3 regions of the Shewanella sp. ECSMB14101 genome follow, and region 3 is predicted to be linked to each of the others. Evidence: predicted binding sites of a transcription regulator. Region 3 holds the regulator's gene; each other region holds the start of a gene.
The links. The regulator NrdR, encoded in region 3, represses ribonucleotide reductase genes. The targets are predictions, from matches to a motif close to AAACACNANATNTNGTGTTT.
Positions count from the first base shown of each region.

Region 1: a site for NrdR is predicted at 6,257-6,276, ahead of nrdA (class 1a ribonucleoside-diphosphate reductase subunit alpha). Genes of this name have one in related genera too.
Region 2: a site for NrdR is predicted at 4,485-4,504, ahead of nrdD (anaerobic ribonucleoside-triphosphate reductase). Genes of this name have one in related genera too.

Region 1 covers NZ_JSFF01000028.1:32,484-39,987, reverse strand. Annotated here, with positions in the region: gene NY07_RS16835 (NADPH-dependent 2,4-dienoyl-CoA reductase) at 1-1,732, shown strand, start outside; gene NY07_RS16830 (YciI family protein) at 1,834-2,289, shown strand; gene yfaE (class I ribonucleotide reductase maintenance protein YfaE) at 2,290-2,673, opposite strand; gene nrdB (class Ia ribonucleoside-diphosphate reductase subunit beta) at 2,642-3,772, opposite strand; gene nrdA (class 1a ribonucleoside-diphosphate reductase subunit alpha) at 3,833-6,121, opposite strand; gene NY07_RS16810 (HAD family hydrolase) at 6,600-7,262, opposite strand; gene ubiG (bifunctional 2-polyprenyl-6-hydroxyphenol methylase/3-demethylubiquinol 3-O-methyltransferase UbiG) at 7,285-7,504, opposite strand, start outside.
Region 2 covers NZ_JSFF01000001.1:552,088-559,591, forward strand. Annotated here, with positions in the region: gene NY07_RS02375 (M48 metallopeptidase family protein) at 1-296, opposite strand, end outside; gene NY07_RS02380 (DUF3010 family protein) at 342-782, opposite strand; gene NY07_RS02385 (DEAD/DEAH box helicase) at 993-2,336, opposite strand; gene rssA (patatin-like phospholipase RssA) at 2,554-3,501, shown strand; gene NY07_RS02395 (hypothetical protein) at 3,587-4,285, shown strand; gene nrdD (anaerobic ribonucleoside-triphosphate reductase) at 4,536-6,653, shown strand; gene nrdG (anaerobic ribonucleoside-triphosphate reductase-activating protein) at 6,750-7,235, shown strand; gene NY07_RS02410 (YibL family ribosome-associated protein) at 7,383-7,504, shown strand, end outside.
Region 3 covers NZ_JSFF01000005.1:159,698-167,201, reverse strand. Annotated here, with positions in the region: gene ettA (energy-dependent translational throttle protein EttA) at 1-1,225, opposite strand, end outside; gene NY07_RS19525 (hypothetical protein) at 1,457-1,600, shown strand; gene glyA (serine hydroxymethyltransferase) at 1,842-3,095, shown strand; gene nrdR (transcriptional regulator NrdR) at 3,221-3,691, shown strand; gene ribD (bifunctional diaminohydroxyphosphoribosylaminopyrimidine deaminase/5-amino-6-(5-phosphoribosylamino)uracil reductase RibD) at 3,746-4,897, shown strand; gene NY07_RS06850 (riboflavin synthase) at 4,900-5,565, shown strand; gene ribBA (bifunctional 3,4-dihydroxy-2-butanone-4-phosphate synthase/GTP cyclohydrolase II) at 5,648-6,751, shown strand; gene ribH (6,7-dimethyl-8-ribityllumazine synthase) at 6,875-7,351, shown strand; gene nusB (transcription antitermination factor NusB) at 7,366-7,504, shown strand, end outside.

The DNA.
Region 1 (7,504 bases), on a different contig from region 3:
CGGTAAGATCTGCATGCAGATCCTCCATGCGGGCCGCTACGGTTATCATCCATTTTCGCTGGCGCCCAGTAAAATTAAGTCACCTATCACGCCGTTTACGCCTTCGGCGATGTCGGCGCGTCAGGTAAAAGGAACCATTAAAGACTATGCCACTTCGGCCTCGCTGGCCAAGAAGGCGGGTTATGATGGTGTCGAGGTGATGGGCTCTGAAGGCTATCTTATCAACCAGTTTATCTGCAGTAGAACCAACAAGCGTAGCGATGAGTGGGGTGGTGACTTCAGCCAAAGAGCTAGGTTCCCCGTCGAGATAGTTAAAGCGATTCGCCGCAAGGTTGGCGATGATTTTATTATCATTTTCAGACTCTCTATGTTGGATCTGGTGGACAATGGTTCTTCATGGGAAGAGGTTGTGCAGCTGGCTAAATGGCTAGAAGCGGCTGGTGTAACCATTATCAACACCGGCATTGGCTGGCATGAGGCCAGAGTACCGACTATCGCCACCAGTGTTCCTCGTGGTGCCTTTGCCTGGGTGACGGAAAAGCTTAAAAAAGAGGTGACAGTGCCTCTTATTGCGACCAATCGTATTAACACACCAGAGATAGGTGAGCAAATCATCGCATCCGGTCAGGCCGACATGGTTTCCATGGCGCGCCCCTTCTTGGCCGATGCCGAGTTTGTCAATAAAGCCGCGGCGGACCAAAGCCAGCTGATTAATACCTGTATTGGTTGCAATCAGGCCTGCTTAGATCACACCTTCGCCCTTAAGCGTGCCACCTGTCTGGTGAACCCCAGAGCATGTTATGAGACAGAATTAAACTTCACGCCGGCCCTTAATAAGAAACGCATTGCCGTGATGGGCGCGGGCCCTGCGGGTATGGCGTTTTCTATATATGCCGCCAGTCGCGGGCATAAGGTTGTACTGTTTGAAGCTAAGTCCGAGGTAGGTGGGCAGTTTAATCTTGCCCGCAAGATCCCGGGAAAAGAGGAATTTGATGAGACCATTCGCTATTTTACCGAGCAGATGAAACAGCATCAGGTTGAACTGAGACTGAATACCCGCTTAGATGCTTCTGTGGTAAGAGATGAGCCTTTCGATGAAGTAGTGATTGCTTCTGGTGTTGTCCCTCGCACATTGACGCTGCCAGGTTTCGACGATCCTAAAGTTGTTAACTATCAGCAGGTGCTCAGTGGAGAGGTCGAAGTGGGTGAGCGCGTCGCCTTGATTGGGGCAGGCGGCATAGGATTCGATATGGCACATTTCCTTGGTGAGCAGGAATCAACCACACTTAAGCCGGAGAAGTGGCTCAAGCAGTGGGGGATTGATAAAACCTATGGCGAGCGCGGAGGATTGACAGATCCTGAACTTGAGCACACGAGTCGTAAGATCTATCTGTTACAGCGTAAAACCAGCAAGATGGGCAAGGGGTTAGGCAAGACCACTGGCTGGATTCACCGCGCCGTGGCGAAACACCATCAGGTTGAGATGCTCAGCGGTGTGAGCTATGAGAAGTTTGATGAGCAGGGACTTCACATCAAGCTAGGTGACCAGGCGCAGATCCTTGAGGTCGATAATGTGGTGCTGTGCGCCGGTCAAGAGTCGAATCGGACTTTAGTTGATGAGATGGAAAGTACAGGCCTATCGGTTCATCTCATCGGCGGAGTCGATGTGGCCGCAGAACTTGATGCGAAACGGGCGATTCGCCAAGGCGCCGAGCTTGCTGCCAAGATATAACATCATCTGGTTTAGGATAAAAAGCTAACTCAAGTGAGTTAGCTTTTTTTTCGCCCTCGACCTACCTTAGCCTTAATCTTTAAAGAACAAGGAAAAAGAACATGACAAAATTAATGGGTCTGGCACTTGGGATGGTGCTGAGTCTTACAACGGCGTCACCCCTGTATGCAGAGGATTACGATGCCGCTTTGGCCGAACGTGTAGGCGCCGATGAATATGGCATGAAACTGTATGTGATGGCCTTTTTAAAGCGTGGCCCTAATCGCGGTCAATCAGAAGAGGAGGCCAAACGGTTACAGCGGGCACATCTAGATAACATTAAACACTTAGCCGACGAAGGTAAATTGGTGCTTGCTGGCCCCTTTATCGAAGAGGGCGAGCTTCGAGGGATCTATCTTTTTAATGTTACCAGTATCGAAGAGGCAAGAGTGCTGACTGCAACAGATCCGGCCATAAAAGCAGGTAGGTTGGTGATGGAGCTACATCCTTGGTATGGCAGTGCTGCCTTGATGGAAGTGAATAAACTGCATCACAAACTAGCCAAGAAAGCCATTTGATCAATCGGCAGAGCAATCAGCTAAAGCGTGTTGAGTTGCTTTTACCACAACGTCAACCCCTTGGGGCGAGAGTGCGAGATCGAGATCGCCTTCGGGATCGCAACAGCAGGGCAGACACTCATCTGCCTCGAGCTCGACTAAAGGCTCAGTGTGATATACAACTGACCCTTTGTTGATCTTGGTTTTACAGGCACCACAAAAGCCGTTACGGCACTCGGAAAAGATACGTACGCTCTTTTGCTCCAGTGCCTGTAACAGACTCTGATGTTCTTGGGTGTATAAGAGCACGGGTTGTCCTTGAAGGCTCACAATAGGAGCCTTCTTAAATACCGCGTCTTTATAAACCAGGTTTTTATAGATCAAAGTCGGCGAACTCACTTTCATCAACCGATGCGTCAATCTGTCCCACCAGGTAAGATGACACTTCCACTTCTTGTGGTGCGACTTGCACCGAATCACTCTCTAACCAGTTTTTCATCCAAGGCAGCGGGTTGCTCTGATCTGCGTATGGACTCGTCAGGTTGACCGACTTCATACGCTCATTGGTGATGTACTCAACGTACTGACATAAGATCTGTTCGTTCAGACCAATCATAGAGCCATCTTTAAACAGGTACTTAGCCCATTCTTTTTCTTGCTCGGCCGCCTTTACGAAGATATCGATTGCCGTTTGTTCGCACTCTTTGGCGATCTCTGCCATTTCAGGATCGTCTTTGCCACCTTGCATTATCTTGAGGATATGCTGGGTGCTGTTTAGGTGCAGGGCTTCATCTCGTGCGATGAGACGGATGATCTTGGCGTTACCTTCCATCACCTTGCGCTCGGCAAAGGCAAAAGAACAGGCAAAGCTGACGTAGAAGCGGATCGCTTCTAACACGTTAACTGACATCATGCAGAGGTAAAGGGCTTTCTTTATCTCGCGCTTGCTGACGATAATGGTTTTACCATTGATCTCGTGGGTGCCTTCGCCCATCAGGTGATAGGCTTGGCTCAATTCAATCAGCTTGTCGTAATAATCGGCGATATCACTGGCGCGCTTAAGGATCTCTTCATTTTGCACTATGTCATCAAATACAACAGAAGGATCGTTGACGATATTACGAATGATATGAGTGTAAGAGCGTGAGTGAATGGTTTCAGAGAAAGACCAGGTCTCGATCCACGTCTCTAACTCAGGCAGTGACACAAGCGGCAGGAAAGCCACGTTTGGCGAGCGTCCCTGGATAGAATCCAGCAGCGTTTGATATTTAAGATTCGAGATAAAGATATGCTTCTCATGATCCGGCAGCGCCGCATAGTCAATCTTATCTTTACTAACGTCTACCTCTTCGGGGCGCCAGAAGAAAGAAAGTTGCTTCTCGATAAGCTTTTCGAATACTTTATACTTTTGTAGGTCATAGCGAGCGACGTTAACCGGCTGACCGAGAAACATAGGTTCTAGCAGGGCATTATTAGGTGTTTGACAAAATGTAGAATAGGCCATTTTTCTATCTTCCGATAAAGGGGGCGCTCGCCCCCTGTTAAAAGGTTAAAACACTAAGAGTTAGATCTTACATGCGCCGCCTGCGCAACTGTCGTCTTCTTTCTCGATGGCGGTAATGTCGTCATATTTGTCTGACGCGCCATCACGTGTGTTGTGATAGTAAAGTGTCTTCACACCATATTTGTATGCAGTAAGCAGATCTTTAAGCAACACCTGCATAGGAACCTTAGAGCCAGGGAAGCGGCTAGGGTCATAATTGGTGTTGGCCGAAATAGACTGGTCAACAAACTTCTGCATTAAACCGACAAGTTGTAGGTAACCATCGTTGCTTGGCATCTGCCAAAGCAGCTCATAGCTGTATTGGTACTTGTCGAAATCAGGAACCACCTGTTTTAGCTGACCATCTTTACTGGCTTTAACACTGATCAAGCCGCGTGGTGGCTCGATACCGTTAGTGGCGTTAGAGATCTGCGAAGAGGTCTCAGATGGCATCAGTGCAGATAGAGTAGAGTTACGCAGGCCGTGAGTCTTAATCTCCTCACGTAGCGCGTCCCAATCCATGTGCAGAGGTTCGTCACAGATCTTGTCCAGGTCCCGCTTATAGGTATCGATTGGCAGGATACCCTTAGCGTAATTGGTTTCGTGGAAGGCTGGACATGCACCTTTCTCTTTCGCTAGGTTCATCGATGCCTTCAGCAGATAATACTGTATAGCTTCGAAAGTCTTATGGGTGATGCCGTTGGCGCTGCCGTCTGAGTAACGTACGCCTTCTTTAGCCAAGTAGTTGGCAAAGTTAATCACGCCTATGCCCAAGGTACGACGGTTCATCGAGCCTTTGTGCGCCGAAATGATGGGATAGTCTTGGTAATCAAGCAGACTATCGAGTGCGCGCACCGCTAGATCTGACAGGTTTTCCAGCTCATCTAGGCTTTTTATCGCACCCAGGTTGAGGGCCGACAGAGTACAAAGTGCAATCTCTCCATCAGGATCGTCGATGTTGTTCAGTGGCTTAGTCGGCAGTGCTATCTCTAGACAGAGGTTTGACTGACGAACGGGCGCAACCTTGGAATCAAACGGACTGTGGGTATTACAGTGATCGACGTTCTGGATGTAGATACGACCGGTTGAGGCACGCTCCTGCATCATTAGTGAAAACAACTCGACAGCCTTGATCTGCTTCTTACGAATGCTCTCATCTTGCTCATATTGAAGGTACAGACGTTCGAATTCTGCCTGATCTTCAAAAAAGGCATCATATAGGCCTGGTACGTCAGATGGACTGAACAGGGTGATCATGCCGCCTTGGATCAGACGCTGATACATGAGCTTGTTAAGCTGCACGCCATAATCTAAGTGACGAATACGGTTATCATCGACACCGCGGTTGTTCTTCAATACCAGCAGCGATTCTACTTCAAGGTGCCACATAGGGTAGAAGAGGGTCGCTGCGCCGCCGCGAACGCCACCTTGTGAGCAAGACTTTACTGCGGTCTGGAAATACTTATAGAAAGGTAAACAACCCGTGTGGAAGGCTTCACCACCACGAATTGGACTACCTAAGGCGCGAATACGGCCAGCATTGACCCCGATACCTGCACGCTGTGATACATACTTCACGATAGATGAAGCAGTAGCATTGATTGAATCCAGGCTGTCTCCACACTCGATCAATACGCAGGAGCTAAACTGACGCGTAGGTGTACGCACGCCGGCCATGATAGGCGTAGGTAGCGAGATCTTAAAGGTAGAGGTCGCGTCATAGAAATCTTTCACATACTGAAGACGCGTTTCTTTGGGGTAGTCAGCGAACAGACAGGCCGCCACCAGAATATAGAGGAACTGAGCGCTCTCATAAACTTCGTGGGTGACGCGGTTTTGTACCAGATACTTGCCTTCTAGCTGCTTCACGGCGGCGTAAGAGAAGTTCATATCTCGCCAATGATCGATATAGCTGTCTAGCAGGTCAAGTTCGTCGCGGCTATAGTCGTTCAGAATATGCGTGTCATACTTACCCATCTCCACCAGTCTTACGACATGATCATAAAGCTTTGGCGGCTCAAACTGGCCAAAGGCTTTTTTACGCAGGTGGAAGATTGCCAGGCGCGCAGAGAGGAACTGATAATCCGGCGACTCAGGAGAGATCAGATCGGCTGCAGCCTTAATAATGGTTTCATGAATCGCTTCGGTTGGGATCCCATCATAAAACTGAAGGTGAGAACGTAATTCGACTTCTGATACTGAGACGTTATTCAGTCCTTTGGCCGCCCAAGTGATCACTCGGTGGATCTTATCGAGATCGATAGTTTCACGTTCGCCACTGCGCTTTGTGACTTGCATATTGCTGTTCATTGAAGATAAGCCTTGAATTAAATATCGCTATGGGTGAGCTGAGATGTTCACCCTACGTTTCCATGTAAAAACAATCGAAGATGTTAAAAAAGTACCTGAGCACTACAGCTGTTCTAGTGGCTTCGACCGCTGACCATACACAATATATGGTGTTTTTTATTTGATAGGATACAAGATAGTGAGGTTGGTGCGATATTGCAAGCGGGTTTTTAGGGGACAAGTTGTGGATATCTTGGGGGTAACGCATGGGGTTAGTAACGGCTTACCTTTAACCCTTGTTTTCAATTACGATAGCCTGGTTAGGTCAACTTTTAGGCGACTGATTTGTTGTGTCGCGAAAGCTAAAATATTGCTCAGATCCTTGGGATCGATCGCCGTTGAAAAAGGATCTTAATCACATCCATAAGTTCAGATTTGGACAGACTCACACAACTGAAGAGGGTGATGTGCGATTTGTCACCTTTTACAGCGACTTACTCTACTTTAGCAATTCAATCACTTCTATTGGGGTGGTAAACCCATAATCATGGGGCCAGAGCTCTGCTTGGTCATTGTTTGCGATATAACCCCAATGGGCGATCCCACCGAGCATCTGACTGTTGCACGCCGCTTCAAGGTCGCGCCTGGCATCTCCAAGATAGAGTATGCGATTGCAGTGTACGTCAAGTTGCTGGGCCGCTAAGCGCATCGGAGCGGGATTAGGTTTGCTCTGGGTTGTCGAGTCACCACTAATAATCGCTGGCATTAAATGGGCCAGTTCGAGACGGTGAAGCAAGGGACGCGCAAAGCGTGCAGCCTTGTTGGTTACCACGCCAAAGGGAATGTCTAGCTCACAAAGGTGGGTAAGCAGGGGGGCTATACCGTCAAATAGCTGCGCTTGATCGCCATTGACCTGGTGATAATGGTGCAGCAGAGCTTGTTGAATTGCCGTCTTTTCCGCCTCATCAATGTGTGGCTCGGCGGCGTTCACCAGGGCAAGGCTGCCGTTAGAGGCGGCGTCTCTGACCTCTACCAAAGATTTAGTCGGATAGCCAAAGTCAGCCAGCGCCAAATTGAGCGCCTGAACAAGGTCGGGCGCCGTATCGACTAAGGTGCCGTCGAGATCGAACAGCACCCCTTTAATCAATTCTGGCTTAGTCATTCCGGCTTTAATTATTCCGGTTTTAGTCATCAAGTTGCTTAACCGTGGCTATCATATAGTTGACATCCAGGCTCTTGGTATAACGAAAGATATCGGTCAGCGGGTTATAGGTAATGCCAGTCGCATCAGTGCATTCTAGATCCACCTTTTCGGCCATACCTATCAACTCGGCAGGTTTTATGTACTTCTTATGGTCATGTGTGCCGACAGGCAACATCTTTAATAGGTACTCAGCGCCAATA
Region 2 (7,504 bases), on a different contig from region 3:
TTTTTCGACTTGGTCTTGCCGCCATGGTTTTTGGCTATATAGGAATGTAAGCCCAACGCCTGCTTCTTGAGGGTGAGCTTGTCATCAAAAATCACCTTGCTCAGCGGCGACGATTTCTTGAGATAGCGATTTTTGAAGGCCATGGTGTAATCATACAGGGCCTTGTCGCTGCGGATATCGTGTCCATCGGGGTAACGCCGCTCAAGTACAGCTCTTAAGCGTTTATTCTCAATAAGCTCATAGACTTGGCTAAGCAGCTCGGCGCGATAGCCTTGAAGGTAGGGGAGAGAAACCATAATAGCAAACCGGGCGCCTGGCACCCGGTGAGTCTGAGCTCTGTCTTAATCGTTCTTGGCAAATATGCACTTGTTTTGGTAGCAATAGGCCACCTCAAAGGCACTTTTTTGAAAACGTTTTAGATCCAGGCCGTCGAAATCGACCATAGGTGGATTGCGCTTAAGCTGCTCTTTGATGTTGACCGGCGAGATCAGGTGTACCGGCAGACCGCATAGCTGAATGGCCGCCTCCATCTTAAAACTGGTGGCACTACCGGCCAGTTTGCCTTTTTGTTCGCGTTCGATGATGACCACTTCGTCGACCTTGTAATCTTCCATCAGCTTGCTAAAGGCAAAGTGAAACTCTTTAATCGACTCAGTCTTGGCCGAATTGGAGATAGTCAGCGAGCGAGAACGGCAATCAGGGACGTTAAAGGTCTCACCTTCATAGCTCAACAAACAGATGATGGCTTCGCCACCTTTTAACTCAACGCCACAAACTCTCATGATAACCCTAATAAAAAAAACAATGGCGGCTATTGTAACCTTAATTGACCGGATTGAGCACTAGTTGTTGCGGGAAAATCGCCACGGGGATGCTTTGCTGGCCTCGCGGAAGCTTAGAGAAGAGTCGGATAAAAAGGCTGAGATAAAAAAAGCGGTCATTGAGACCGCTTGATGTTAAAGAGATACTAGCTCACAAGGTATTAGCCAAGCTTAATCTTCAGGCGTATCTTGCAGTTTTGATTTAGGTTTACGCAGCATAGGCGCGTCACCAATATCGACACCTGTGATAAAGCGTCTATCGCGCTGGGCTTTCGATTTGCCGGCGCTGGCACCTTTATCCGCTTTTGTCTTAGGTTTATGCTGAGATTTCGCCTTTTGCTTGGCTTGCTTGGGCGCGTCTTTTAGCCCTTTAAATTTAGGTTCCAGTCCTTCCAGCTCACTCAGCTCAAAGTTCCTTCGCAGGAACAATTGAACCTGTTTGAAGTTGGCCCAGTCTTTAGGCCCCACTAATGAGATGGCATCGCCCTTGGCGCCGGCGCGGCCGGTGCGGCCAATACGGTGAATATACTCTTCGGCAAATTTAGGCATGTCGAAGTTAATCACCAAAGAGACGTTCAGTAGATCTAAGCCTCGTGAGGCCACATCTGTGGTCACTAGGATCTGCTGCTGGCCACGGCTGAATTGATCCATGATCTGGTTACGGGCTGCTTGCTTAAGCTCACCGCTAAGGGATGCCGTACTAAGTCCCTGCTCGGCCAGTACCGCCGCCAATCTGTCGGTGTCGCCGCGGGTCGCGGTAAAGATAATGACCTGCTTATGTTGCTCTTGTTTGAGCAGTTGAAACAGTAACTTCTCTTTATGGCTCAGGTTGTCACACAGGTAAATCTTCTGGGTAATGTCCTGATTCTCGACATGGGATTCACCTATGGCGACATGCTCGGGTTCTTTAAGCAGCTCGGCGGCGATTTCGTTGATTTGGCCATGATCTAAGGTGGCTGAAAACATCAGTGTCTGACGACGCTTGTGGTCAGCAGCCTGATTGATCGCTCTGAGTTGGTCGGCAAAGCCGAGATCTAGCATACGGTCTGCCTCATCTAAGATGAGTAGCTCGAGGCCGTTAAGAAATAGATGGTTTTGCGCCAAGTGATCGGCCAGACGTCCTGGCGTGGCGACGACGAAATGAGGATCTTTAGCCAGTGCCTTGGCCTGGTCGTTAAAGTTTTCGCCGCCTAAGATCTTGAGTGCCTTATATTGAGTGTTAGCCACCAATAGGCGTAGCTGACTGTAGACCTGGGTGGCCAGTTCGCGCGTCGGCAACAGGATCAGTACCCTGGGATCGCGCTTAGTTAACGCCTTGGTGGAGATGACTCGTTGCATTGCCGGCAACAAGAAGGCGAGGGTCTTGCCAGAGCCTGTCTTTGAGGATGCCATGAGATCTCTTCCCGATAAGCCGACGGGAATCGATTGCGTTTGGATCTCGGTCGGCGTGTCGATGCCCATATGTTCAAGGCTGGTCAATAGACGTTTATCGAGTGAAAAATCTGAAAATTGCAATGCTGTGCTCCAAAATAACCATAGGGGCGCATTATACATCGCCGTGAACGATTCAGCCATCGACTTGAGGCGCCAGGATTGTGTTGTCGGGTCGATGACAAATATTTGTGCCGATCAGGCTGCTTGGTGGCTGACTTTGGCTTATGATGAAAAATGAACTCAGTTAAGGTCGGCAAACAGAGATTTGCCAACTATCCCAGGGAGTATTAAAGAGAGTATGGCGAATATCGGCATAGCGCTGGGCAGCGGTGCGGCAAAAGGGTGGGCACATATTGGTGTGCTTAAAGAGCTAGCAAGTATGGGAGTGTTACCCAATAAGGTCGCGGGCTGTTCTATTGGCGCCGTGGTGGGGGCAGCCTATGCGCAAGATAATCTGGATGATCTTGAGGCCTGGGTCAGCAGCTTTTCCAGCTGGGATGTGTTGGGGCTGATGGATCTGAGTTGGCGCAAAGGAGGCTTAATCGGTGGCGAGAAGGTGTTTGATGTGATGCAGCAGCATATCGGCAACCTGGATATCGAGCAGATGCAGATGCCGTTTGCGGCGGTGGCGACCGATCTTTATACCGGTCAGGAGATCTGGTTTAAACAGGGGAACTTGCGCCACGCGGTCAGGGCCTCCTGTTCTATGCCGGGAATTTTGCCACCGGCCAGGGTCGGCGATCGTTGGTTGGTCGATGGCGCAGTGGTTAACCCTGTGCCTGTGTCTGTCAGTCGGGCCATGGGGGTCGATCTTGTGATTGCGGTGGATCTTAATGCCCACCGAAAGGCACGTGTTCAGCAACTGCCGGTGGCTATCTCATCAGATGTTAAACCTAGCCCGGCCGAGCAGATCAAAGCCGACAAAGAGTTGGAGAGCGGCTTTATGGATCTGTTGGCAAGGGGCCGAGAGTATGTCACTGGCCTAACCGATAAATTTTCGTTAGGCAATCGCAGTGAGCCTGGGATGTTAGCCGTGATGTCTCAGTCGATGGATATTTTAGAGCAGCGCCACAAGCGGGTGCGCCTGATGGGCGATCCGCCTGATATTCTCATTACCCCCAATGTGATGGAGATTGGCACCATGGAGTTTCACCGCGCCAGAGAAGCGATAGAAGCGGGTCAGGAGGCGGTGAAGCTGGTGGCACATATCATTCGCGCTCGTATCGATGAGCTTGAGGGCTCATAACCGCTTAATAGCCAGATAATCTAAACCATGGCCTGGTTTTTGCTGATTGCTTAGATAATTCTTAGCAGCAGTCGGAAAATTGACAATGAATTCAATTAGCCAGGCCATTAGCGGTTCACAAGCGAGTCTTATTGCCAACACCTATGGTCAGACGGACAAGGGTGTCGATGGTCATCTGTCGGGTGAAAAGGTGACCCTGTCGCACCAGGCGGCACAGACCCCGGAGCAGACGACTGGACCTGAGATTAAACAGGAAGAGGTTCGTTTTTCTGCCAGAGCGGCCAGGGCACAAAAGATTGATGCCATGGCGAAAGATTTCTTTGCCTCTGGTGAGTTTGGCCTGGGAGACATTCCTAAGTTGATCCAACGCCTGCATCAAGATGGCATCTTATCTGAAAGTCAGCTCTCCCGCCTTGGTCAGGCGGGGTTTGAGATCCCCAAGGCCGACGAAGCTCAGCCTAACTTACTTGAGTTTATTAACGCCCAGCGCAGTCAATTACAGGCAACTAAGCCAGACAGTGTTATGGTGTCTATTCTCGATGACGCTGAGTCCGTGCTTAAGCAGATGGATGGCTTAGATAGCCAGGGATTGAATCAAAAGGCCGCCAGGGTCTCGGCGCAGCTGTCGGTATTTGTGAATGGCGATCAGGCTATGACAGATGCCGACAGGTCGATGTGGCAGGGACTGAAATCGACCATGCAATTGGCCGCCTCGTCGGGAAGTTCGCAACAAGCTTCGGGGCAATTACAGCGTTATTTGGCGCTATCTAAACGAATTACGTAATTTATTCACAGCTTGTCCCATTTTTATCCCGTATCTAGCTTTGTTTGAGTGAGAGGTCAAGGCTAGTTTTGGCGATCAGTGGCCTGGTTGGCAGTAATCTTTTGTCGCAAAATTCCATCGGTAAATTCATGATCTGGATCAAGGTACTTGTTCGCAACTTGTAGCTTAATGCGCTACATATTGTGTTCATCGACTATATTGACACTATATATGGTGTTAGTTTGGCCGTTACTTGAGGAGATATTGAACAATGCCAGTGGTTATTAAGCGGGATGGTTACCGCACGCCTTTTGACGAAACAAGGATTCGAGATGCTGTGATCGCAGCAGCTAATTCGGCAGGTATTGATGATGTTGCCTATGCCACGGCCGTGGCCCAACAAGTACGTCAGTCGGTGGCGGAATTTGACAAAGTTGATATTCACGATCTGCAAGATGCGGTCGAAAATCAGCTGATGGAAGGTCCCTATAAGCAACTTGCCAGGGTCTATATCGAGTATCGTCACGACAGAGATGTTCACCGTGAGCTGAGCAGCCGCCTTAATCGTGATATTCGTGGCTTGGTGGAGCAGAGTAATGCCAGTCTGCTCAACGAAAATGCCAACAAAGACTCTAAGGTTATCCCAACCCAGCGCGATCTATTGGCGGGCATTGTGGCTAAACACTATGCCACCCGTCATATTCTGCCAAGGGATGTGGTTTCTGCCCATGAAGCGGGTGAGATCCATTATCACGATCTCGACTATGCGCCATTTTTCCCCATGTTTAACTGCATGTTGATCGATCTGGCCGGTATGCTGACCCATGGGTTTAAAATGGGCAACGCCGAGATTGAAACCCCTAAGTCTATCTCTACCGCCACGGCGGTGACGGCGCAGATCATCGCCCAGGTGGCCAGCCATATCTATGGCGGCACCACCATCAACCGTATCGATGAGGTGCTGGCGCCTTTCGTGGCCAAGAGTTACGACAAGCATTACCAGGTGGCACTGACCTGGGGTATCACTGATGCCAAAGCGTTTGCCACGGCGCAGACAGAGAAAGAGTGTCACGATGCCTTCCAGTCGTTGGAATATGAGGTCAACACCCTGCATACCGCCAACGGCCAGACACCTTTTGTCACCTTTGGTTTTGGCCTGGGGACTTCATGGGAGTCACGCCTTATCCAATCTTCTATGATGAAGGTGCGTATGACGGGTCTAGGTAAGAACCGTAAAACCGCAGTTTTCCCTAAGTTGGTGTTTGCGATTCGAGACGGCATCAATCATAAGGCGGGCGACTGTAATTATGACATCAAGCAGATGGCGCTTAAGTGTGCGTCTATGCGCATGTATCCCGATATTCTCAACTACGAGCAGGTTGAGAAGGTCACAGGTTCCTTTAAGACGCCTATGGGTTGTCGCAGCTTCTTGGGTACCTATGAAGAAGAGGGTGAGTTGGTACACGAAGGGCGCAATAACTTAGGGGTGGTCAGCCTGAACCTGCCTCGAATCGCAATCGAGGCGCAAGGAGATGAGGCGCGCTTCTATCAGTTACTCGATCAGCGTTTAATCGTTGCTCGCCGCGCCTTGGATACCCGTATCGAACGTCTGCAAGGCGTTAAGGCTCGGGTTGCACCTATTTTATATATGGAAGGGGCCTGTGGCGTGCGTCTGCGCGCCGATGATGAGATCAGCCAGATCTTCAAGAATGGCCGTGCATCCATCTCTCTGGGCTATATCGGCCTCCATGAGAGCATCAATGCCCTTTATGGCAATGATACCCATGTGTATGACAGCGAGGAGCTGAGGGCGAAGGCGATTGCCATCATCGAGTATCTTAAGGCGGCGACCGTGCGCTGGCGTGAAGAGTCAGGTTATGGCTTTAGCCTCTACAGCACACCGAGTGAAAATCTGTGTAGTCGTTTCTGTAAGCTAGATACCAAGGCCTTTGGCGTGATCGATGGCGTGACAGATCGCGGCTATTACACCAACAGTTTCCACTTGGATGTAGAGAAGAAGGTTAACCCTTACGATAAGCTGGATTTCGAGCAGCCCTATCCAGCGCTCACCAGTGGTGGTTTCATCTGCTATGGCGAGTACCCCAATATGCAAAATAATATTGAGGCGCTGGAAGATGTCTGGGACTACAGCTATAGCCGCGTGCCTTACTATGGGACCAATACACCTATCGATGAGTGCTACGACTGTGGCTTCACCGGCGAGTTTAGCTGTACCAGTAAGGGCTTTACCTGTCCTAAATGCGGTAACCATGAGCCGAGCAGGGTTTCAGTGACCCGCCGGGTATGCGGCTATCTCGGTAGTCCTGATGCCAGACCCTTCAACTATGGTAAGCAGGAAGAGGTGAAGCGCAGGGTGAAGCACCTCTAATGAGGTGACTGCACCTTAGTTAAAGGTGCTGTGGCTAGGTGAAACTCAAGATAGCAAGGTGCCTATAGGCTCTTGCTATCTTTGTGTGAGGCATACATGAATTATCATCAATATTTTCCCATCGATGTGGTGAACGGCCCCGGCACCAGGGTGACCCTGTTTGTGTCTGGCTGTGAGCATCAATGCCGCGGCTGTTACAACCAATCGACCTGGAATCCCTGCTCGGGTCACCTCTTTGATCAGGCGATGATTGAGCAGGTGATTAAGGATTTGAACGATACCCGTATCAAGCGCCGTGGGTTGTCGCTCTCTGGAGGGGATCCGTTATACCCTCAGAACTTGGACGATATCCTGGCCTTGGTGCAAAGGGTAAAAAATGAGTGCCCTGGCAAAGATATCTGGCTATGGACGGGTTATACCTTAGATGAGCTCACGCCTGCTCAGCGGGCGGTGATCGCCTACGTGGATGTGTTGGTGGACGGTAAGTTTGAGCAATCGCTGGCCGATCCCAGTTTGGTTTTTCGTGGCAGCAGTAATCAGGTGATCCACTATCTTAGCGATAATCATGAGTTTAAGGCTTAAGTCATTTAATGGCACAGTCTGTCTTTGGGCATGATGACTTGTCCGCTTCTTCCCCATTAGTGGTATAATGTTCGCCAATTTTGCAGATGCAGCCTATTTTTAGCTAAGGGCTGCATTTGTATTTTAGCTAGATTTTAAGGCAAGTTAATGAATTTAAAGCAAGAGTTACAGCAATTGAACGATCGTCTCGACAAGTATCGCCGCAAGTTAGATGCGGCTGAAAAACGTGGTGATCAGGCGGTGATTTTGCAGTTTAAGCAAGAGATCAA
Region 3 (7,504 bases):
AGATCTCTTCCCACACTGTGTGCTTGTCATTCATCGAGTCGCGGAACTGATCCACAGAGGCGATCTGCACCGAATCACCTATCTCGATGCTACCGCTATCGGGTTGCTCTGTACCGGATATCATCTTGAACAGGGTCGATTTACCGGCACCGTTAGCCCCGATAATGCCGACGATAGCGCCCTTAGGAACGCTGAAACTCAGATTGTCGATCAGCACACGATCGCCATATGACTTAGTGAGGTTGTTTACCTCGATCACCTTATCGCCCAAGCGTGGTCCTGGCGGAATAAACAGCTCGTTGGTTTCGTTACGCTTCTGGTAGTCGTTGGTGTTGAGCTCTTCGAAGCGCGCCATACGGGCCTTGCCCTTAGACTGACGGCCCTTAGCACCTTGGCGAACCCACTCAAGCTCCTTAGCAATTGTCTTTTGACGAGCGCTTTCGGCAGCTGATTCCTGTTGCAGACGCGCATCCTTCTGTTCCAGCCAAGAAGAGTAGTTGCCTTCCCATGGGATACCCTCACCACGGTCGAGTTCTAAGATCCAACCTGCGGCGTTGTCGAGGAAGTATCTATCGTGGGTAATGGCCACAACGGTGCCTGTGTATTCCTGCAGGAAGCGTTCAAGCCAGGCCACAGACTCTGCATCCAAGTGGTTGGTCGGCTCGTCCAGTAGCAGCATGTCTGGCTTTTCTAGCAGCAGACGGCAGATGGCGACACGGCGACGTTCACCCCCTGAGAGTACCTCAATCTTCTCGTCCCAGTCTGGCAGACGCAGGGCGTTGGCGGCGCGCTCAAGAATGTTGTCAAGGTTATGGGCATCCTGTGCCTGAATGATGGCTTCCAGTTCTCCCTGCTCTTTGGCCAGTGCATCGAAGTCAGCATCAGGCTCGGCGTACAGGGCGTAGACTTCATCGAGACGGGTCAGGGCGTTTTTGGCCTCGCTGACGGCCTCTTCGATGGCTTCACGTACGGTTTGATTCGGATCTAGCTTAGGCTCCTGAGGCAGGTAACCTATCTTAAGATCTTGCATCGGACGCGCTTCACCCTCAATTTCGGTATCGATACCGGCCATGATGCGCAGTAAGGTGGATTTACCCGAGCCGTTGAGGCCCAAGACACCAATCTTAGCGCCGGGGAAAAAGCTTAAGGAAATATCTTTGAGGATCTGCTTCTTGGGCGGGACTATCTTGCCCACGCGTAGCATGCTGTATACAAACTGAGCCATAAAATTTACTCACTGACGAAACAATGGGGGCAATTCTACTGCAATCGAGTTTGAACTTAAATCGGATTTTTGACGGCTTTAGTGCCTGATTCGATGGCGGCAAACTTTTGTTTCGAGCCTCAATGCCGCATTTGTTCATCAGGACGTAATAACACGGCGATTAATGAAATGAGTTCGCGTTTAATTGGCGTTGACTATTCACCACAACTTGGGCCTGAAACTGCGTGGTGAATGAAACCATTGCAGCTGAGCAAGCTGCTGCATAGATACGCATATCGCTTAAGAGAGGTCGATGGCCGCGAGCAAGGCTGTTGGCTGCAACTTGTTGACCATTACGCAGACGAAATGGCCGTTAGTGACCAGCTTTGTTGTTAAGTTTTCAAAACAGTGTTTTCGTACAAAAGGCTGTAATCGCGCCTTTTTATCCCGCATCAAAGAGTAATTGTTGCAAAACAAGGCGTCAGTGGCGTTATTTTGCCTTAAGGGCCAATTTGATGAGCATTTCTCAGTCTTAATCGCAACTATTTTCATGTCGCAAATGCTGGGATTGTGATCGAATGCACTGTAGAATACCGCGCAACCCTACCTTATAAGACTTTCACAGCTGGAGTGACCAATGCTGAAAAAAGAGATGAACATCGCTGACTTTGATCCGCAACTGTTTCAAGCGATCCAGGAAGAGACTCGTCGTCAAGAAGAGCACATCGAGCTTATCGCTTCGGAGAACTATACTTCTCCTCGCGTGATGGAGGCTCAAGGTTCTCAGCTGACCAACAAGTACGCCGAAGGCTATCCTGGCAAGCGTTACTATGGCGGTTGTGAGCATGTTGACATCGTTGAAAACCTGGCCATCGAACGTGCCAAGGAACTGTTTGGCGCGACATACGCCAACGTTCAGCCTCACTCCGGCTCACAAGCCAACAGCGCAGTTTACATGGCACTACTGCAACCAGGCGATACCGTACTGGGTATGAACCTGGCTCACGGCGGTCACCTGACTCACGGCTCTCCGGTTAACTTCTCTGGTAAGCTATACAACATTGTTCCTTACGGTATCGACGAGTCTGGCAAGATAGACTACGACGAGATGGAGCGTCTGGCCCTTGAGCACAAGCCTAAGATGATGATTGGTGGTTTCTCTGCCTATTCTGGCATCGTCGATTGGGCACGTATGCGTGAAATCGCCGACAAGATTGGTGCTTACCTGTTTGTCGATATGGCACACGTTGCTGGCCTGATCGCCGCCGGTGTTTATCCAAACCCTGTGCCACATGCACACGTGGTAACTTCTACTACCCATAAGACCCTAGCCGGTCCTCGCGGCGGTATCATTTTGTCTGCGGCGAATGACGAAGACCTGTACAAGAAGCTGAACTCTGCGGTATTCCCTGGTGGTCAGGGTGGTCCATTGATGCACGTTATCGCCGGTAAGGCGGTAGCCTTTAAAGAAGCGCTGTCTCCTGAGTTCAAGGAATATCAACAGCAAGTCGTTGTGAACGCTAAGGCGATGGCTAATACCTTCATCGAGCGTGGTTTCGATGTAGTATCTGGCGGCACAGAAAACCACTTGTTCCTGCTGGATCTGATCGCTAAAGATATCACAGGTAAAGATGCTGATGCGGCGCTGGGCCGTGCCAACATCACGGTAAACAAGAACTCAGTACCTAATGACCCACGCTCACCTTTCGTGACTTCAGGTCTGCGTATCGGTTCTCCAGCCATCACTCGTCGCGGCTTCAAAGAAGCTGAAGCGGTTGAGCTGACTAACTGGATCTGTGACATTCTCGATGACATCAGCAATGAAGCCACTATCGAGCGCGTGAAGAACCAGGTGCTTGAATTGTGCGCTAAGTACCCTGTTTACGGTTAACCTTAAGGGTTAAATCGGGTAAACTTCGATGGCCGCTACTGATGTTAATATTAGTAGCGGCCATTTTTGTATCTATTGCAAGGGAAAACTCTCTGAGATACTGATTAGCATTTGCTGGAGGCTCAATGCATTGTCCGTTTTGCAGCGCAACCGACACTAAGGTGATCGATTCTCGTCTGGTGGCCGATGGTCATCAAGTACGTCGTCGCCGCGAGTGTCTGCTTTGCCATGAAAGATTTACCACCTTCGAAGGCGCCGAACTGGTGATGCCCAGAGTGATTAAACAAGACGGTAGTCGCCAACCCTTCGATGAAGATAAGTTACGCGGAGGTATGCTGAGGGCGGTAGAGAAGCGCCCAGTGTCCATGGATGAGATAGAGCAGGCGCTGAGCAAGATTAAATCGACCCTGAGAGCCACAGGCGAGCGTGAGGTGACCTCTAAGATGATAGGTAACCTGATGATGGATCATCTGGTGAATCTCGATAAGGTGGCTTATATCCGCTTTGCCTCTGTATACCGCGCTTTCGAAGATGTGTCCGAATTTGGCGAGGCGATTGCCAAGTTGCAAAACGATAAGGCCAAACCGGCCAAGTAGGACAAATGCGTATCTGGGGCTTCCCCCTTTTTCTGACGAGATGGCGAGCGACACATGGCTTGGTCCAAATTTGATTCCCAGATGATGGCGCGCGCCATCCAATTGGCCCGCAAGGGGCAATACACCACAAGCCCCAATCCCAATGTCGGCTGTGTGATCGTACAAGGGGAAACCCTGGTGGGTGAAGGTTTTCATATCGCCGCTGGTGGTCCCCACGCCGAGGTGCATGCCCTGCGCATGGCAGGTGAAAAAGCTAAAGGTGCCACCGCCTATGTGACCCTAGAGCCTTGCAGCCATTATGGGCGAACACCGCCCTGCGCCGAGGCGCTGATAAAGGCTCAAGTGGCCCGCGTCGTGGTGGCGGTAACCGATCCCAACCCCCAAGTTTCTGGCCGTGGCATCAAGATGCTTGAAGAGGCTGGCATTCAGGTCGAGGTTGGCTTGCAACAAGAAGATGCCGCCGCCCTCAACCCAGGTTTCATGAAACGTATGCGTACCGGCCTCCCTTGGGTCAGCATCAAGCTGGCGGCGAGTCTCGATGGCAAGACGGCGCTCTCTAACGGCGTCTCTAAATGGATAACAGGTTCAGAGGCGCGCCGTGATGTGCAGCGTATGCGCGCCCGTTTTGATGCCGTCGTGACCGGCATAGAGACGGTACTGGCCGATGACCCAAGTCTTAATGTTCGCCATCAGGAGCTGGGCGGCTTGGGTGAGCAACTAACCGATGCCGACATTCGTCAGCCACTGAGAGTCGTGCTCGATTCTCGCGCGCGCCTCGGGGCTAAGCCTAAGCTGTTTGACACAGATTCGCCCGTGCTACTGGTGAGCTGCCAGCCCTATCCTGACGCCGTGGTGAGCGCCTGGCCTGAGCAGGTGAGTCAGTTGCAACTGCCGAGCGATAATGGACAGGTGCCGTTAAAGGCGCTGCTTGAACATCTGGGCACTCAGGTCAACAGTGTGATGGTCGAGGCCGGGGCGACCCTGGCCGGCGCCTTTATGGCACAAGGGCTTGCCGATGAGTTGGTGTTGTATCAGGCACCGAAAATCTTAGGTGGCCATGGGCGAAATCTATTGGCATTGCCAGACTATACTGAGATGGCGCAGTTGCCTGCCCTAAAGCTTTGCGATGAAAGGCGCGTTGGAGCCGATAGACGTTTTACCTTTCAATTGAGTCACAATCATTTACCTAGCGATAAGAGTAGTTAGTCATGTTTACTGGGATAATTGAGGCTGTAGGCAGCCTGAGAAAAATTGAACGTCGCGGCGATGATATTCGCCTGACGGTGGCTAGCGGCAAGCTGGACTTAAGTGACGTTAAGCTGGGCGACAGCATAGCGACCAACGGCGTGTGTCTGACCGTGGTTGAGCAGATGGCCGATGGCTATGTGGCGGATATTTCTGCCGAAACCGTTGCGCTTACCGGCTTTGCTCACTATCAGGTGGGACAAAAGGTTAATCTGGAAAAGGCGGTTACCCCCACAACGCGTCTTGGTGGCCATATGGTGAGTGGTCATGTCGATGGTGTGGCCAACGTGGATGACAGACAGTATCGCGGCAAGGCGATCGAATTCTGGTTGACCCCGCCTAAGGGATTGGCGCGCTATATCGCCCATAAAGGTTCTATCACCATAGATGGCGTCAGCCTGACAGTAAACGAGGTTGATGGTGAGCGTTTTCGTTTGACCATAGTGCCCCATACCGCCAGCGAAACGACACTCATCGATCTTAAGGCGGGTGACAGGGTCAATATCGAGGTGGATCTGATCGCCCGGCATTTGGAGCGCTTACTAAGTTTTCAGTCGGCAGAGGAAAATCCAGCCAAAAGCTCAGCAGTCACTATGGATCTGTTAGCTCGCTCCGGCTTTTTAAGATAGACGCTGGCAATCCCAGCCAATAGCAGATTAAATAACTCCTACTATAAAAATATTTCAAGGTCTAACAATTCAAGGTCTAACAATGGCACTACACAGTATAGAAGCGATTATCGAAGATATCCGTCTGGGTAAGATGGTTATCTTGATGGATGACGAAGATAGAGAGAACGAAGGCGATTTGATCATGGCCGCCAACCTGGTGACGCCCGAGGCGATCAATTTTATGGCCACCTATGGCCGCGGCCTCATCTGTCAGACCATGACCAAGGCCCGCTGCGAGCAGCTTAACCTGCCGCTGATGGTAACTAACAACAATGCTCAGTTCTCCACTAACTTCACCGTGTCTATCGAGGCGGCTGAAGGTGTGACCACGGGTATCTCTGCCCATGACAGAGCCGTCACCGTTCAGGCGGCGGTCGCCCGTGATGCTAAGCCATCTGATATCGTGCAGCCAGGGCATATTTTCCCACTGATGGCCCAAGAGGGCGGAGTACTGATCCGCGCTGGTCATACCGAGGCCGGTTGCGACCTGGCTCGTTTGGCTGGTCATGAGCCGTCGGCCGTGATCGTTGAGATCCTTAATGAAGATGGCACCATGGCCCGTCGCCCAGATCTTGAGGTGTTTGCCGAGAAGCATGGCCTTAAGATAGGCACCATTGCGGACCTGATTGAATACCGTAACACCAAAGAAACCACAGTGGTGCGTGAGGCCAAGTGCAAGCTACCGACTCGTTTCGGTGAGTTTGATATGATCACTTACCGCGACACCATAGATAACCAGTTGCACTATGTGTTGGTGAAGGGCGAAGTACAGCCTAATGCCTTGGTGCGTGTGCATCTGCAAAACACTTTTAATGATTTGTTGCATTCAGAGCGTGATGAGAAGCGCAGCTGGCCGCTGGAAAAAGCCATGGCGCGTATTGCCGAAGAAGGCGGCGTGCTAGTAGTACTTGGTCATCAGCAGAGTAACGAAGAGTTGGTTGCTAAGGTAAAAGCCTTTGAAGCTGAAGATAAGGGCGAGGCGGCAGCGCCAGCTCAGTGGCAGGGCACTTCACGCCAAGTGGGTGTGGGATCGCAGATCCTGGCCGATGTTGGTGTCACCAGTATGCGTCTGCTCAGCTCGCCTAAGCGTTATCATTCACTATCGGGCTTCGGTTTAGAAGTTACTGAATATATTGCAGAATAATTCACTCGGATAGGATTTCACCTATTTGATATAAATTGCATGGGGATCAACGCCGTAGGCTGTGGTATTATACCGCCTCTTTTTTCCCGTGCCGGGTTTGTTAAGCTAATTTAGGTAAGATAAATGAACGTAGTTCAAGGTAATATCGAGTCGAAAAATGCCAAAGTGGCAATCGTGGTATCACGTTTTAACAGCTTCGTGGTTGAGAGTCTGCTAGAAGGCGCGGTGGATACATTGAAGCGCTTCGGTCAGGTTGCCGATGACAACATTACTGTTGTTCGTGTACCTGGTGCCGTAGAGCTGCCACTTGCGGCACGTCGTGTTGCAGCAAGCGGTAAATTTGACGGCATCATAGCGCTGGGCGCCGTGATCCGTGGTGGCACGCCACACTTTGATTTTGTTGCAGGCGAATGTAACAAGGGATTGGCTCAGGTAGCGCTTGAGTTCGATCTTCCTGTGTCATTCGGTGTTTTGACCACAGATACCATTGAACAAGCTATCGAGCGTTCTGGTACTAAAGCAGGTAACAAGGGCGGCGAAGCGGCACTTGGTCTGTTAGAGATGGTCAATGTTCTGCAAGAACTAGAACAGCAGTTGTAAGATTAGGAACCAAAATGAAACCTTCAGAGCGCCGTAAAGCCCGTCGTTTAGCGGTACAAGCTATCTATTCATGGCAGCTAAGCGGTAATAATGTTGCCGATGTGGAGCATGAATTTCTCACCGAGCAGAAGATCGATGGTGTCGACGTTAGCT